2 regions of the Marinomonas maritima genome follow, and region 2 is predicted to be linked to the other one. Evidence: predicted binding sites of a transcription regulator. Region 2 holds the regulator's gene; the other holds the start of a gene.
The links. Region 2 encodes sigma-54, which starts transcription at its own class of promoters, with help from an activator protein. Its sites were predicted from a motif close to TGGCACNNNNNTTGCTNT; they were not measured.
Positions count from the first base shown of each region.

Region 1: M3I01_RS02935 (circularly permuted type 2 ATP-grasp protein) is a predicted target of sigma-54. The motif match lies at 5,783-5,800, and genes of this name have one in related genera.

Region 1 covers NZ_JAMZEG020000001.1:581,833-589,257, forward strand. Annotated here, with positions in the region: gene M3I01_RS02925 (transglutaminase family protein) at 1-3,201, opposite strand, end outside; gene M3I01_RS02930 (alpha-E domain-containing protein) at 3,198-4,142, opposite strand; gene M3I01_RS02935 (circularly permuted type 2 ATP-grasp protein) at 4,145-5,599, opposite strand; gene M3I01_RS02940 (FAD-dependent oxidoreductase) at 5,933-7,141, shown strand; gene M3I01_RS02945 (glucose/quinate/shikimate family membrane-bound PQQ-dependent dehydrogenase) at 7,323-7,425, shown strand, end outside.
Region 2 covers NZ_JAMZEG020000002.1:1,061,711-1,069,135, reverse strand. Annotated here, with positions in the region: gene M3I01_RS11100 (non-ribosomal peptide synthetase) at 1-208, shown strand, start outside; gene yjgA (ribosome biogenesis factor YjgA) at 690-1,226, opposite strand; gene mgtE (magnesium transporter) at 1,233-2,585, opposite strand; gene M3I01_RS11085 (HPr family phosphocarrier protein) at 2,599-2,868, opposite strand; gene ptsN (PTS IIA-like nitrogen regulatory protein PtsN) at 2,879-3,328, opposite strand; gene M3I01_RS11075 (RNA polymerase factor sigma-54) at 3,346-4,821, opposite strand; gene lptB (LPS export ABC transporter ATP-binding protein) at 4,897-5,622, opposite strand; gene lptA (lipopolysaccharide transport periplasmic protein LptA) at 5,623-6,132, opposite strand; gene lptC (LPS export ABC transporter periplasmic protein LptC) at 6,116-6,694, opposite strand; gene M3I01_RS11055 (calcium/sodium antiporter) at 6,694-7,425, opposite strand, start outside.

The DNA.
Region 1 (7,425 bases), on a different contig from region 2:
ACGATTAACACGACGCGCTTCCGCTTCGTTACTGTTGACCGGTACGTTGTCATAAGTTCGGCCGCCTGGATGCGATACATGATAAGTACAACCACCCACAGATAAACCATTCCAAGTATCGATCAAATCAAACACTAAAGGGGAGTCTGTTCCCAGTGTTGGGTGCAGTGCAGACGGTGGCGCCCACGCTTTATAGCGAACGGCACCGACATATTCGCCTTTGCAACCCGTGGCGCGAATCGGAACGCGTCTACCATTACAGCAAAGCACATACCGGCCATCGGTTAAGCCTGATAGCTTAACTTGCAGGCGTTCTACTGATGAATCCACGTAGCGCGCTGTCCCTGTGCCGGTAATTTCTTCACCCAGTACGTGCCAAGGCTCAATCGCCCAACGTAATTCAATTTCCATATTGTCGATTTTCTTACGACCGTAATGTGGAAAGCGGAATTCTTCGAACGGTGCGAGCCACTCTAATTTGAATGGAAAACCATGACGTTGTAGGTCTTCGACCACTTCTTTTATGTCTTGCCAAACAAAGTGCGGCATCATGAATTTGTCATGCAAGCTGGTGCCCCAGCGAACCAATGGTTTTTTGTATGGTTCTTTCCAGAAGCGAGCAACTAAACAACGCAATAACAGCATTTGCACCAGAGACATGTGCGGGTGCGGTGGCATTTCAAAGCCACGGAATTCTAATAAACCCTGACGACCACTGGCGCTGCCAGCCGCGTACAGTTTATCGATACAGAATTCTGAGCGATGCGTATTCCCTGTAATATCCACAAGTAAGTTACGCATCAAACGATCGGCTAACCACGGCTCGTCTACTAGACCTTCAGGCATGTTTTGGAACGCAATTTCCATCTCATACAAGGCTTCGTCTCGGCCTTCGTCTGGGCGAGGTGCTTGGCTGGTTGGGCCAATGAACATGCCAGAGAAAAGGTAGGATAAGCCTGGATGATGTTGCCAGAACGTCACTAAGCTTTGCAGCAACTCCGGACGACGCAACAGTGGACTGTCTGCTGGCGTGCGACCACCTAACGTCACGTGGTTACCACCACCAGTTCCCGTATGACGACCATCCAACATGAATTTTTCTGCGCCAAGGCGAGACAAATACGCTTGGTGATATAAGGTTTCGGTGTTGTGAACCAATTCTTTCCAACTTGCCGCAGGATGAATGTTCACTTCAATAACACCTGGATCAGGCGTGATCAGGAACTTCTGTAAGCGTGGGTCTTTTGGTGGTTCATAACCTTCAATAACGATCGGTAAATCAAGTTTTTTCGCAACGGCTTCAAGATGTTCTAGCACACTAACAAAATGTTCAAGATGCGTCATTGGTGGCATGAAAACATGCAAGCGGCCATCGCGCGGTTCGATACAAAGCGTGGTACGGATAACGTCTTTAAGTGTTTTTTCGGGTGCCAATTTTTCAGGTCTCGGCATCGGGTGTGCTGGTTTTTTAGCAAAATGTTGTTTTGCAACGCTGTCTAATACGGCATTGTCTTTTTTGTTTGCTAAAGGCTGACGCGGATCAAATGGGTCGCGCTCAGGAATGCGATCTTCTTCAGCCTGAGCCGGTAAAGAGTTCAATGGCAAACGATAACCCATTGGGCTGTCGCCCGGAATTAAGGTAATGACATCACTGCGCATCGGCCAAAGTGAACTTTTCCAACGGTTGTTATAATTGTCGAACTCCAGTGGTAAGACAAAACCGGTTGTAGTGCTTAAACCACGGCTCAATAGCTTCGCTAGGCGGCGGCGCTCCAAATCGTCTTTTAAATCCGCTTTGGTTGGATCCGCATCCGCAGGAAGGGATTGCTCCATCCACATATAGTAAAGCGTGTCTTCATAAGTGTTTTGCAGATAGCGTTTATCCAATGCCAGTTTTTCACATAACAGTTCACCAAACGCTTCAGCGTCTTTTATGGTGTGTTTGTAATCTTGGTCAACTCGGGCGAGGTATTTAGGATCATCCCAAAGGGCTTCGCCATCGGTGCGCCAGAAACAACCCAGCGCCCAACGAGGTACTTCTTCTCCCGGATACCATTTGCCTTGACCATAATGAAGTAGGCCATTAGCACCGAATTCTTGCTTCATTTTGATCAGCAAATCTTTGGCTAACTTAAGTTTTTCTGCGCCTAATGCGCCGGTACTCCATTGTTCTGAATCCATGTCGTCGATGGAGACAAACGTTGGTTCACCGCCCATGGTTAGGCGAACATCACCGTCTTCGAGTTGTTTGTCGACAGCAAAACCGAGGGCTTTGATTGTATCCCATTCGCCGTCGGCATAAGGTTTGGTGACCCGTGGGTCTTCGTGAATACGGGTTACGATGTTGGTGTAGCTAAATTCACATTCACATTCGTCGATGAACCCTGTTATTGGTGCGGCAGAAGCGGGTTCTGGTGTACAAGCAAGCGGAATATGACCTTCACCAGCGAATAAGCCAGAGGTTGGGTCTAAGCCAACCCAGCCAGCGCCAGGTAAATACACTTCACACCAAGCGTGTAAATCCGTGAAATCTTCTTCTGGACCGGAAGGGCCATCAAGGGCTTTTATGTCTGATGTTAGCTGAACCAAATACCCAGAGGCAAAGCGTGCGGCCAAACCAAGACTACGAAGTATTTGAACCAATAGCCAAGACGTATCGCGGCAAGAGCCTTTTTTCAGCGTAAGTGTTTCTTCACAAGTCTGAACACCTGGTTCTAGACGGATACCATAGCCAATATCCGCGGCTAAGCGACTGTTAATAGCAACTAAGAAGTCGTTGGTTGGTGTACTTTTTCGATCAACTGTTGAAAGCCATTTGTCTAATAAAGGGCAAGATTCCGTGACTTGTAAGTAGGGATCAAGTTCTTTTTTAAGCTCTTTTGTGTAGGCGAATGGAAACGCCTCAGCATAGCTTTCTACGAAGAAGTCGAATGGGTTTATTACGGTCATATCCGCAATGACTTCCACATAAAACTCGAGCTTGTTGGTCTTTTCTGGAAAAACCAGACGCGTTTGAAAGTTACCAAAAGGGTCTTGTTGAACGTTGATATAATGTTTTTCTGGCAAGACTTTGAGCGAGTAAGCGTGAATTTTTGTGCGCGAGTGCGCCGCCGGCTGAAGTCTTAAAATATGCGGTGCTACATTTACAAAGCGATCAAAGTCGTAGGTGGTTTTGTGCTGTATTGCGACTCTAATGGTCATGCAGCGTCTCCTTGCCGAAACTGAAACCAGTTCTCGGTTATTTGTTGGTTTATTTCAATAATTGCAATTTGTATTTCGTTGAGATGATTGTGAAAATCTTCATCCAAATCTTCTGAACTGGTAATTGGATAGTTAAATTTAAGAATTTTATCAATTTGTGTTGTGATTAAATCGGCTCTAGGGAGTTTGGTTGCTGATTCGCCTATCTGCCCAAAGCAATACGCCAACGTTCGAGGAAAGCAAGGGTCGCTCATTAGAAAAGTAGCGGCTTTTGCTCCATTGATTGACGCTCTAACGGTGCGTCTATAGTCCAAATAGGCACTTTGAGATTTAAGTACTTTTGACCAAGTGACTTGCCCAAGCTGAATTCTTTCTTCCGGCTCAGATTGCAGCATTAAAGACACGGCGGCGTCGAGGATTCGAGTGCCCATGTCGGCGCGTTCTAGGTAGCGTCCCATGATCAGGAATTGCCAGCCACTGTCGCGACTCATAGCACCAGCGAAGAGACCAATGATTTTTTGGCAGCCTTCGATAATGGTATTCAAGAAAAGGTGGCGCTCTGAGCGGTTAATCCCTTGCTTGATATTCTGCTGAGCGTATAAATCGAGTTCATTGATCAGCTCCCATGTCTCTTTAGGAACGACGTCACGTGTGGTTCGAATGTTTTCTCGAACCATTTTTAACGATGACAACATGGAATTGTAATTGGTGTCGTCAGCCAGTAAAAACTTCACCACGTTACGTTCATCTTTTACTTTATAACGCTGCTCAAAGATTTCTTCGCCACTGAGTATTTCGATCAAGTTATACCAAGACACTTCGACGTCTTTTGGTAAATCGAACATTAAATCGTCGTATACACTAACCAAACGAGCGGTATTTTCAACGCGTTCCAAATATCGGGCGCTCCAATATAGGCGTTCTGCGACTCTAGATAACATAATTATTGCCCCTTCGTTTCAACGATCCAAGTGTCTTTACTACCACCACCTTGTGACGAATTAACGACCAAGGAGCCTTTTTTCATCGCCACACGCGTTAAGCCACCGGTGGTGACATAAGTATCTTTGGCTTGCAGTATGAATGGACGAAGATCTAAGTGACGAGGTTCCAAGACACCTTTTGATATAAGTGTTGGTGCAGTTGATAATTTTAAAGTCGGTTGAGCAATGTAGTTACGCGGGTTTTTAGTAATGAGTTCCGCAAACAATGCTTGTTCTTTCTTTGTCGAATGTGGTCCTACTAACATGCCGTAGCCGCCAGATTCGTTCGCTGGTTTAACAACGAGCTTATCTAGATTCTCAAGCACATAGGCGCGTTGCTTTGGGTCATCACACAAGAAGGTTTCGACGTTTTTAAGAATCGGTTCTTCTTTCAAATAATAACGAATAATGTCAGGAACATAAGCGTAAACCACTTTGTCATCGGCGACGCCGGCGCCCGGAGCATTGGCAAGTGCCACATTGCCGCTGCGCCATGCGCGCATTAATCCCGCAACGCCCAATACAGATTCAGAGTCAAATACCTCAGGGTCGATAAATAAGTCGTCTATACGGCGATAAATAACATCAACGCGCTCTGGGCCATCGATGGTTTTCATGTAAACACAGTCGTCTGTGTCGACAAATAAATCACTACCTTCGACGAGTTCGGCGCCCATTTGCTGAGCCAAGAAAGCATGTTCAAAATACGCAGAGTTATAAATCCCCGGCGTTAGTACCACAATTTCTGGGTTTTCTATGTCTCGTGGAGACAAGGCTGCCAAGGTATCAAATAACTGGGAAGTGTAAGAGTTGACCGGCAGTATGGATTCGTTTTCAAACAACTCTGGTAGCACACGCTTGGTTATAGCGCGGTTTTCTAGCATGTAAGAAACACCAGAAGGAACACGTAAGTTGTCTTCTAAAACATAAAAATCGCCATGTTCATCACGCACTAAATCTGTTCCACAGATGTGAGCCCAGACGCCATAAGCGGGCGATATGCCAACACATTCTGGTCGAAAGTTTTTTGATTTGCTAATAATGTGTTCTGGGATAATGCCGTCTTTGATGACGTTTTGATCGTGGTAAAGGTCATTAATGAAAAGGTTGAGGGCTTTGAGGCGTTGTTTTAATCCAGCTTCAGCAATTTTCCAGTCTGAGGCTTCTATGGTTCGGGGGACGATATCGAAAGGCCATGCTCTGTCTATATTGCCCTCTTCGGTGTAAACCGTGAAGCTGATGCCCATTTCTTGTATCGTGGCTTCTGCGGTGAGGCGTCGTTTTTCGAGTTCGTCCTCTGAAAGACTGTCTAGATACCCCAAAAGTTGTTTAGCGGGGGGTCTTGGTGCACCTTTGTCATCAATTAACTCATCAAAAAAAATAGATGACTGGTATTGGCTCGTTAATTTTTCCATGTATACCTCGTATTCTTTATCAAGCTGGAGGTGTGTACTTTAAAACGATACACACTCGCTTGCTCTTTTTTTGCATCTACCCCAGATTGGGGAGATTTCTTTGCACTATAAGGTTTAGATCTGGCCATATCGGTGTGCTGATTAACCGATCTATGTGTAGTGTTTTCGCACTAATATGCGAATAAAGCAAGGATCTCGCCATAGTATTTGTTAAAGTAGAGCCGTATTTTTTACTGGTTTACAGGCAATATAGGTCGATTTTGATAACGCTTTAATTTGCGACTATGTCGCTTGTATATTTTTATGAAAAACCGTTAAAAAGAGGAAGAATTAGTGGGGCAGGTAAGTCGTGTTTTGATTGCGGGTGCTGGTATTGGTGGATTGAGTTCTGCGTTGGCTTTGGCCAAGCAAGGCATCAAGGTCACTGTGTGTGAGCAAGCCTCGAGTTTAGGTGAAGTGGGTGCCGGTTTACAAATTAGCCCTAATGCTATGAAGGTGTTGCGTAAGCTGGGTTTAGAGTCCAAGTTGCATTCGTTTGTCTTCGTTCCTCAGCACGCTACTATTCGTGATTTTAAAACGGGTAATTATTATCTTAAAGTCCCTTTAGGCGAGCACGCTTCCTCACGCTATCGTGCGCCTTATTGGCATTTGCATCGAGCGGATTTACACAGTGTGTTGGCACAGGCTTGCTTAGAAGCAGGCGTTGAGCTTTTGTTAAATGCGACAGTGACTCATTACGCTAAAAATACTGAATTAAACCAAATAAATTTATATTTAAATGATGGGCGCATACTTTCTGCCGATTTATTGATAGGCGCGGACGGTATTCGTTCTAAAATCCGAGAACAAATGCTGGGGCCTGAGCGTCCCACTTTTATGGGACAAGTCGCGTGGCGAGGTGTGGTTCCAGTCAGTGAGTTGCGTACTACTATTCAGCCGGATGCCTGTGTTTGGGCCGGCCCTGGTCGTCACTTTGTTAGCTACTATTTGCGCGGTGGTGATTATGTCAATTTTGTCGCGGTAGAAGAGCGCAGCGATTGGCGCTCTGAATCATGGCGTGAAGAAGGTGATGTAGAAGAGTTGAAGCGGGCCTTTGCGGGCTGGCACCCCGAAGTGAGCGATTTATTGGCGTCAGCGAGCAGTACTTTTTTGTGGGCATTGAATGGTCGTAGAGCATTGTCGACTTGGCATGAAGACCGTGTTGTTCTGTTGGGCGATGCTTGTCATCCTATGTTGCCGTTTATGGCACAAGGCGCGGCAATGGCAATCGAAGATGCGTATGTATTGGCCCAGTGCTTATCTCGTTACTCTCTTGATGAAGCCTTAATCATATACGAGCAAACTCGCAAACCACGTACGACGAAAATTCAGCAAATGTCTAAGGCCAATGCGGGGTTGTATCATATGCATGGTGGTGTGCTTGGTAGAATGAAATTAAAGGCATTGCAAACGGTGTCTCGTTTTGCACCTCGTGTTATTCAGTCTAAGTTGGATGCTGTTTATGGTTATGATGCGACCAAAAGTTTTTCATCGTTGCCATGATGTATTTGATGTAAGAATCGCTGTTTAAAATAGGTAAAAAATAAGGCTATTTGGCTATTTTTTAGTCTATTCTTTTTCTTTGAGCTCTAATTATTTATCGTAGTTAGCCAGCAAGGTGTCTGTTTATTAAAGAGCCTCTTCATGTCTATTTAAGAATCAAATGAGATAAGGATAGTGTCATATGATAATTTTTTCGGTGCTGTTTGTTGTTATCGGCGTGGTTTTACTGCTTGGCGGTGGTTGGCTGTTTACATTGGGCGGTAGTCTTTATTATTTTATTGCAG
Region 2 (7,425 bases):
AGCGATTAGTGCGTTTCAGCCCCAAGGGAAGGTTGCCGCTAACACGTTACTTTGTATAGCAACCCAGCATATAGATGATGAAAGAGTTAAAGCCAGTTGGCAGCCATATCTTGGTCAAATCCAGTATCACGGCATTACTGCAGATCACTATTCTATTTTACAGGGGGAAGGGGCAAAACACATTATGCGGTTAATGACAGACAAATAAACGAGAACATGGGGGGTTATTGGTCTATTGGTAGACATCAAAGATGAAGATGATACGGTCGTTGAATTTTATCAACATCGCGACTTATCTTCCTCCAGAAAGAAGAGCACACCTCCACGCTTTGGATGCCAATCGACTCCATTCTGACATTCTTCAAAGCTCGAGAATGATCTATAAGGCAGCAGTCCATTCAGGGTTGCTGCCTTAATTATTTCTTATCAAAGGCCAACCTAAACAACACCCTCCCACCAGAAATGAAAGGCAGTGGGTCCATCGACAAAATCACTTAATGAGACAACGTAGGGTGACGATGTTCCCTGGCTTTCCGTCTTCTCTTTTTTTCTGGTGTTATAGGCGTGTAATAAAAAGGGTTAGAATAAAATTAGTTGCAGACGAAAAAGTCAGTATGAACTTCATACTGGCTTAACAATAATAGTCGACGCATTTTAGGAAGAGATATGTTACTTAATGCGGTTTCGCATTAGTCTTTTAAACCAAGACGCTTTTCCTCAACTTCGCGTAAAAGGCGGAAGAGCTTTTTACGATTAGACGTGTTGCTATCTTGTGATGCTTCTTTTTGGGAAAGTCGAATGAGCTGCCTAAGTAACTGAATCTCTTCCAGATTAGGGTTGTCATCTAAATATTGAGACAAGACTTCTTTACTGTTCTCGCCAATGAGCGCATCGCGTTTTATTTCTAGTTGATGAAATAGTTTGTTATAGGCTGCTGATGTTGTATCAAGTAAAGCGACACGTTGTGCTATCGTTTCGTGATCTTCTGTACGCATTACTCGGCCGATGTATTGTAAGTGCCTTCTTTTCGCTTCATTTTGCTTTATGCGTCCAGACTCTTCAATGGCATTTTTTAATGTGTCAGACATTTCAATTTTTTTAAGCTGATTTTTGCTCAGGCTTAATAGCTTTTTACCAACTTCCTGCAAGGCATCCATTTCGCGTTTGACTTGGGATTTGCTTTTAGGGAGTTCGTCGTCATTTTCAAGTTGATCAAAGTCTGTCATGGGAACCTATATTAGAAAAATGGTAGCGAGACCGAGGAAGGAAAGAAACCCAACCACATCGGTCACGGTGGTCAAAATAACACTGCCAGCAAGAGCCGGGTCAATTCCGAATCTTTTCAGCATAATTGGCAGAAGTGTACCAGTGGTAGCGGCAAATAGCAGGTTAATTATGGTTGCGCTCGCAATAATATAGGCAATTTTAATGTTGTCAAACCAAAGCGCGGTTAATGCAGCAATGACGGTCGCCCAAAGGATGCCATTAAGGAGTCCAACTATAATCTCCCTGTTCAAGAGCCATCGGGTGTTTGCGGAGCCTATTTGATTTAGTGCGATACCGCGTATGACAAGTGTTAATACCTGAGATCCGGCAATCCCCCCCATACTGGCGACAATCGGCATGAGTATGGCTAATGCCACGACTTGGTCTAATGTGTTCTGAAAGAGGCCTATGACGTATGAGGCAATAAACGCGGTGATGAGGTTGATCCCAAGCCAAACGGCGCGTCTTTTTGTCGTCTGCATAATGGGGGAGAAGGTGTCTTCATCATCATCAAGGCCTGCCATGCTCAGCATGGAGTGTTCTGCTTCATCTCGGATAACATCTACCACGTCATCGATGGTGATACGACCAAGCAGTTTCTTAGTCGTGCCATCAATGACAGGTGCAGACACAAGGTCCATTTTTTCAAAGAGCTGAGCGACTTCGCTGGCAGGTGTTTCGGCGTGAATAACGGTAAATTCAGTTTCCATGATGTCACGAACGGTGTCGTTGATGTCTGAAACTAAAAGCTTGGTAAGAGGAAGTGTTCCTAACAGTCGGTCTGAGCGGCTGACAACCAGTAAGCTGTCTGTCATGTCTGGTAGTTTTGAATGTCTGCGTAAATAACGAAAAACAATGTCGACAGTGATGTTCGGACGGATGGTGATTGTGTCCGTATTCATCAAACCACCGGCGGAATCTTCCGAATAGCTTAATAATGCTTCCACTCGCATTCTGTCTTGCGAGCTCATGGAAGCTAGAACTTCTGTTACGACTTTTTCTGGTAAGTGTTGTAATAAATCGGCTAAGTCATCACTTTCGAAATGTTCGGATACGGCGATAAGTCGCTCTGTATCCATATTCTTCATGAATTGAACGCCAATATCTTCGCTGAGGTATTGTAGAACCTCGCCTTCATTCTTTGCTTCGATTAGCTCCCAGAGCAATTTACGCTCTTTGGGGGGTGAGGACTCTAATAGTCTGGCAACGTCTTGCGCTGGCAATGCCCCATTAAGTAAATAACGGGTTTGCATTGTGGCGCCGGATTCAAGGGATTCGGTGACCGTTTTAAGGTGATTGAGAGTGGTTTTCTCTGACATTGACATTGTCGGGTTACTCGTCTTCACCAAAACGATTGTTAATTAATTCAACAACGGCTTTGATTGCCTCTTTTTCATCTTCTCCATTGGTTTTGATTCGAATGTTCGTTCCTTTTCCAGCGGCAAGCATCATCATTGCCATAATACTTTTGCCGTCTACATTACGACTGTCTTTTTCTATGGTGATATCACAAGAAAAGCGTGACGTTGTTTCCACTAATTTGCCAGCAGCGCGAGCATGCAAGCCAAGTTTATTTATGATGGTGATGGACTCTTCCTGCATGCTTTACTTCCTATATTAATGAGTCAAAAATATTAAATAGATCTTCGTTGGTTTGAGCGGTTCGTAGCTTGTCGAGCGCTTCAGGCGATTGAGCTAATTCTGCGATTTGGGCCAATGTTGCAAGATGTTGATCGCATTCATTAGGCGGAACGATTAAGGCGAATATAAGATCAACGGCTCTCTTATCAATCGAGTCAAAATCTATCGGAGCTTGTAATGACATCACGACAATGGCGGTATGGTTTGCAGACTCTAGGCGGCAATGAGGTATCGCTATGCCATTGCCTATGCCTGTACTTCCAAGCTTTTCTCGTCCTAATAGGGCGTCATAAACGGCCTCGTTATTGCAATGCAGCCGATTGGATGCAATGTCGGCGATACTTTCTAAAACTCGTTTTTTACTAACAATATCTTGCTTCGCCAAAACGAGCTCAGCTTTTAATAATGATTTCAAGGACATGATGAAATGGTTTCCGTTCAGATCAGTCGTTTTCGTTCATTGGAAGGAGGGATATTCATCGCCTCTCGATATTTGGCAACAGTTCGTCTAGCAACCTGTATGCCTTGGTCAGCCAAAACAGTGGCTAACTTGTTATCACTCAGTGGTTTTTTTGCTGGCTCATCAGCCACAAGTTTCTTAATCATAGCTCGTATTGCAGTAGAAGAACATTCTCCACCTGACGCTGTATTTACATGACTGGAGAAAAAGTACTTCAGTTCAAAAATACCTTTTGGTGTGTGCATGTATTTTTGTGTTGTTACTCTAGAAATGGTTGATTCATGCATGCCAACTTCTTCGGCAACATCATGAAGAACCATCGGTTTCATGGCTTCTTCACCTAATTCAAAGAAATCAATTTGTCGACTTACAATGCAGCTGGCCACTTTTAAGAGTGTTTCGTTGCGACTTTGTAAGCTTTTCATAAACCATTTGGCTTCCTGAAGAGACGTTTTAATGTAGCTTACATCTGCTGCAGTCGTGGCAGCCGTACTCGCCATGGCGGAATAGGTTTCGTTTATTTTGATAGGCGGGAGGGCATCATTATTTAGCTCAACTTGCCATATGCCATTGTGTTTTTTTACGGATACATCAGGAATGACATAATCTGTATCATCAGCATCGATCACTGAGCCCGGACGCGGGTTAAGTTGTTGTATTAAATTAACAACTTCTTTTAGGGCTTCGTCTTTTAGTTTTGTTTTTCGGCTTAATTGTGCAAAATCTCGATTGCCTAGTAATGGTAGATAATGGTCAATGAGATTGTATGTGCTTTTATAAAGAGGGTGATTTTGAAATGCCTCTAGTTGAACAAGCAAGCAGTCCCGCAAATCAATGGAGCAGACGCCAACTGGGTCAAAACGTTGCAGTCTATGCTGTACTGCGATGACTTCTTCCATGTCTAAATCTTCTAATTCAACACAAAGGGACTCCCAAATGTCTTGAGTTGAAATACTTAGATAGCCATCGGTTTGAACGCATTCGATAATAGCGTAAGCAATTTCAATGTCTCGGTCAGAAATATGGGTTAGATTTAATTGCCAGATTAGATGGTCTTGTATACTTTCTGCTGGGGCGTTGCGGCTTTCGAAGTCGCTTTCACCTTCATAGCTATTATGATCGCTCACGGCCGCAGAGTTTTGGTATGTGTCATCCCAGTTGCTGTCAATAGACAGTTCTTCAGGAATGCTTTCTGTCCACTCTGATTCAACACGCGCTTCTTCATTATTGCTATCAACGGTCGCCTCAGGGGCGCTTTTTGACTCAATACTTGCAGGTTGATCGTTTTGAACCTGTTCGTCGTCATCAAGCTCAAGAAGAGGGTTAGATTCAAGAAATTCATGAATTTCTTGCTTCAGGTCCAACGTGGAAAGCTGCAACAAGCGAATGGCTTGTTGTAGCTGTGGTGTCATGGTCAGCTGTTGGCCGAGTTTTAGTTGCAAAGACTGCTTCATAGAGCAACTCTTTTTATTTGAATGAATTGGAACGAGTTATGCATACTACTCCCTTTCTACAGCAATGATAAGGGGTTACAGACGGAAGTCGTCGCCTAGATAGACCTTTTTTACTTGTTCATTGTTGATGACGGTACTGGCATCGCCAGAAGCAATAATATAACCATTGCCAACAATGTAAGCCTTATCACAAATGTCTAGAGTCTCTCTAACATTGTGATCGGTAATTAGGACGCCGATTCCACTTTCTTGAAGGTGCTTAATGATGAGTTTGATGTCGCCGACAGAAATAGGGTCGACGCCTGCGAAAGGTTCATCCAGTAGGATAAACTTAGGGTTCATGGCCAGAGCCCTTGCTATTTCAACACGTCGCCTTTCTCCACCTGATAGCGCCATTCCTAAGTTTTCACGAATGTGGGTAATGTGAAACTCTTCTAATAAGTCTTCGAGTCTGTCTTTTCGTTGGCTTTTTGTTAGCTCTTTACGAGTTTCTAAAATAGCCGTGATGTTGTCTTCGACGGACATTTTTCGAAAAATAGAGGCTTCCTGAGGAAGGTAGCCAATACCTTTTTGGGCGCGAGTGTGCATGGCGTCCTGAGTGATGTCTACGCCATCGATAAATATGCCGCCAGCGTCATTTGCTACCATGCCAACTATCATATAAAAACAGGTGGTTTTGCCAGCCCCGTTTGGACCAAGTAGGCCAACGGCTTGACCTGATTCGACAGCAATAGAAACATCCTTCACTACTTGGCGTTTTTTGTAACTTTTTGCTAAATGTTTCGCTTCAAGTAGGGCCATTTATTTTTTTTCCTCAGGTACTTGTGGTTGTAATGTCATGGATACTCGTCCTGAATCTTTTTTCTCTGCACTGAATGTTCCATCGTTAATCATATAAAGAATGTAATCGGCAGTTATAGAGTTTTTCATTCGGCTTAAGTAGCCGTTACCAGTGATTTCTAGCTTGGACTCAATGGTTGAATAATGAATTTCATTGCCTTTGCTAATGACAATGTTGCCGCTCCAGTCAATTTGTTGACTAAACTTGGCTGGTTGTCCTGTCGCTTCTAAGTTGCTAAATTTTCGAGTTTTCGCGTCTGTTGAAACTTTAAGGTACTGCGCTTGGATTTCAATAGAGCCTTGTTTGACGAAAACATTGCCTTTGTAGATGGCTTCACCAGAGTTTTGGTCAAATGAAGCTTCGTCGGCTTGAATTTCTAATGGCTGCTTTGTGTCATCAGGGAGTGCATACGCATATTGGCAAATACTGGTTGAGATGAACAATATACTGAAGTTAATGAATTGTTTCATATTTTCCTCGTACAGATCCCGTCATAAAGACTTCTTCTGAATTTATATAAGTTGTGATCGTGTTAGCAGAAGTTTCCCCTTGTACGGAGATAAGTGTCGCGTTTCCTTGGCTCGTTAAAGATTGATCTTTATCTAAGTAATGTACGCTGTCTGCAGTAAGCTTTATGTCTTCTGACTGAAGATATTTTTTAGTTGCTCTAGCGTTGTTTGTTAATAGAATATCATTACTTCCGTCATCAATAACCCCCTTATCTGCTTTTGCACTCCAGCTGCCTGATATTGAGTGGCGTTCGACGCTGGGAAACTCTAGTAATGTTTTAGATTTTGTTATGTAGTGAAGTGTTTGTTGTGCATTAAGTGTCTCAATCAGCACGCCATTGATATCGAATTCTTTCACTTTAACTTGGGTGATAAAATAGTCTGGAGAGCTGCTTAGTGAATTCGCCTCAACAAGGTTTTGCTTCGGAGTCGCTCCATACCAGAATAAAGAGGCTACCAGCACTAGTGCAGACCCAATAAAAAGCAAACTATTAAAACGGACAATTTTTTTAAGCATCTGCATTACAACGAGCCGCTTGTGCTAATTACTAGCAAGTAAATGCCATAAGAAGCGATAAGCGGCAATCCTAACCATCTAGGGATTTTGTTGTTTTTTGTCTTCTGGAACAAATAAATAGCAATAGCAAGGGTAACCGTTAAGCCAAGAACCCAAGGGTAATCCCTACTGATAATGCTTTCATCGATCATTCCCGGAGCGATAAGGGCAGGCAAAGGCAGTACTGTGGCAAGGTTGAATATGTTTGAACCTAAAATGTTACCTATTGCAATATCATGATGACCTTTTCGAACACTGCTGACGGACGCTGCCAACTCTGGCAGGCTGGTGCCGATAGCAACAATAGTTAAGCCAATGACTAATTCACTAACGCCAAGAGCGGTTGCAATACCTACGGCTCCCCAAACGAGCAGCTTAGAACTGCCAATTAATATCGCCAACCCGATTAAAGCAATGATGAGAGATTTACCAACGGACGCGCCGTCATCCTCTGGTAGGCCTTCTTTTAATTCACTTTGTAAGTCTTTACTGCCGCGAAGCAGAATGGTCAAAATAATGATAAAGGCAGCGATTAATATGATGCCATCCCATACGCCAAGGTTTTGATCAAAAAGTAGAAAGCCGGTGAGTAGTGTAATAACAAGAACAAGAGGCACTTCTTTAGATGAAAGCCCGGGAGCTATTGGAATCGCTGAAAATAATAAGGTAATACCAAAGACGAGAGCAATGTTGGCGAT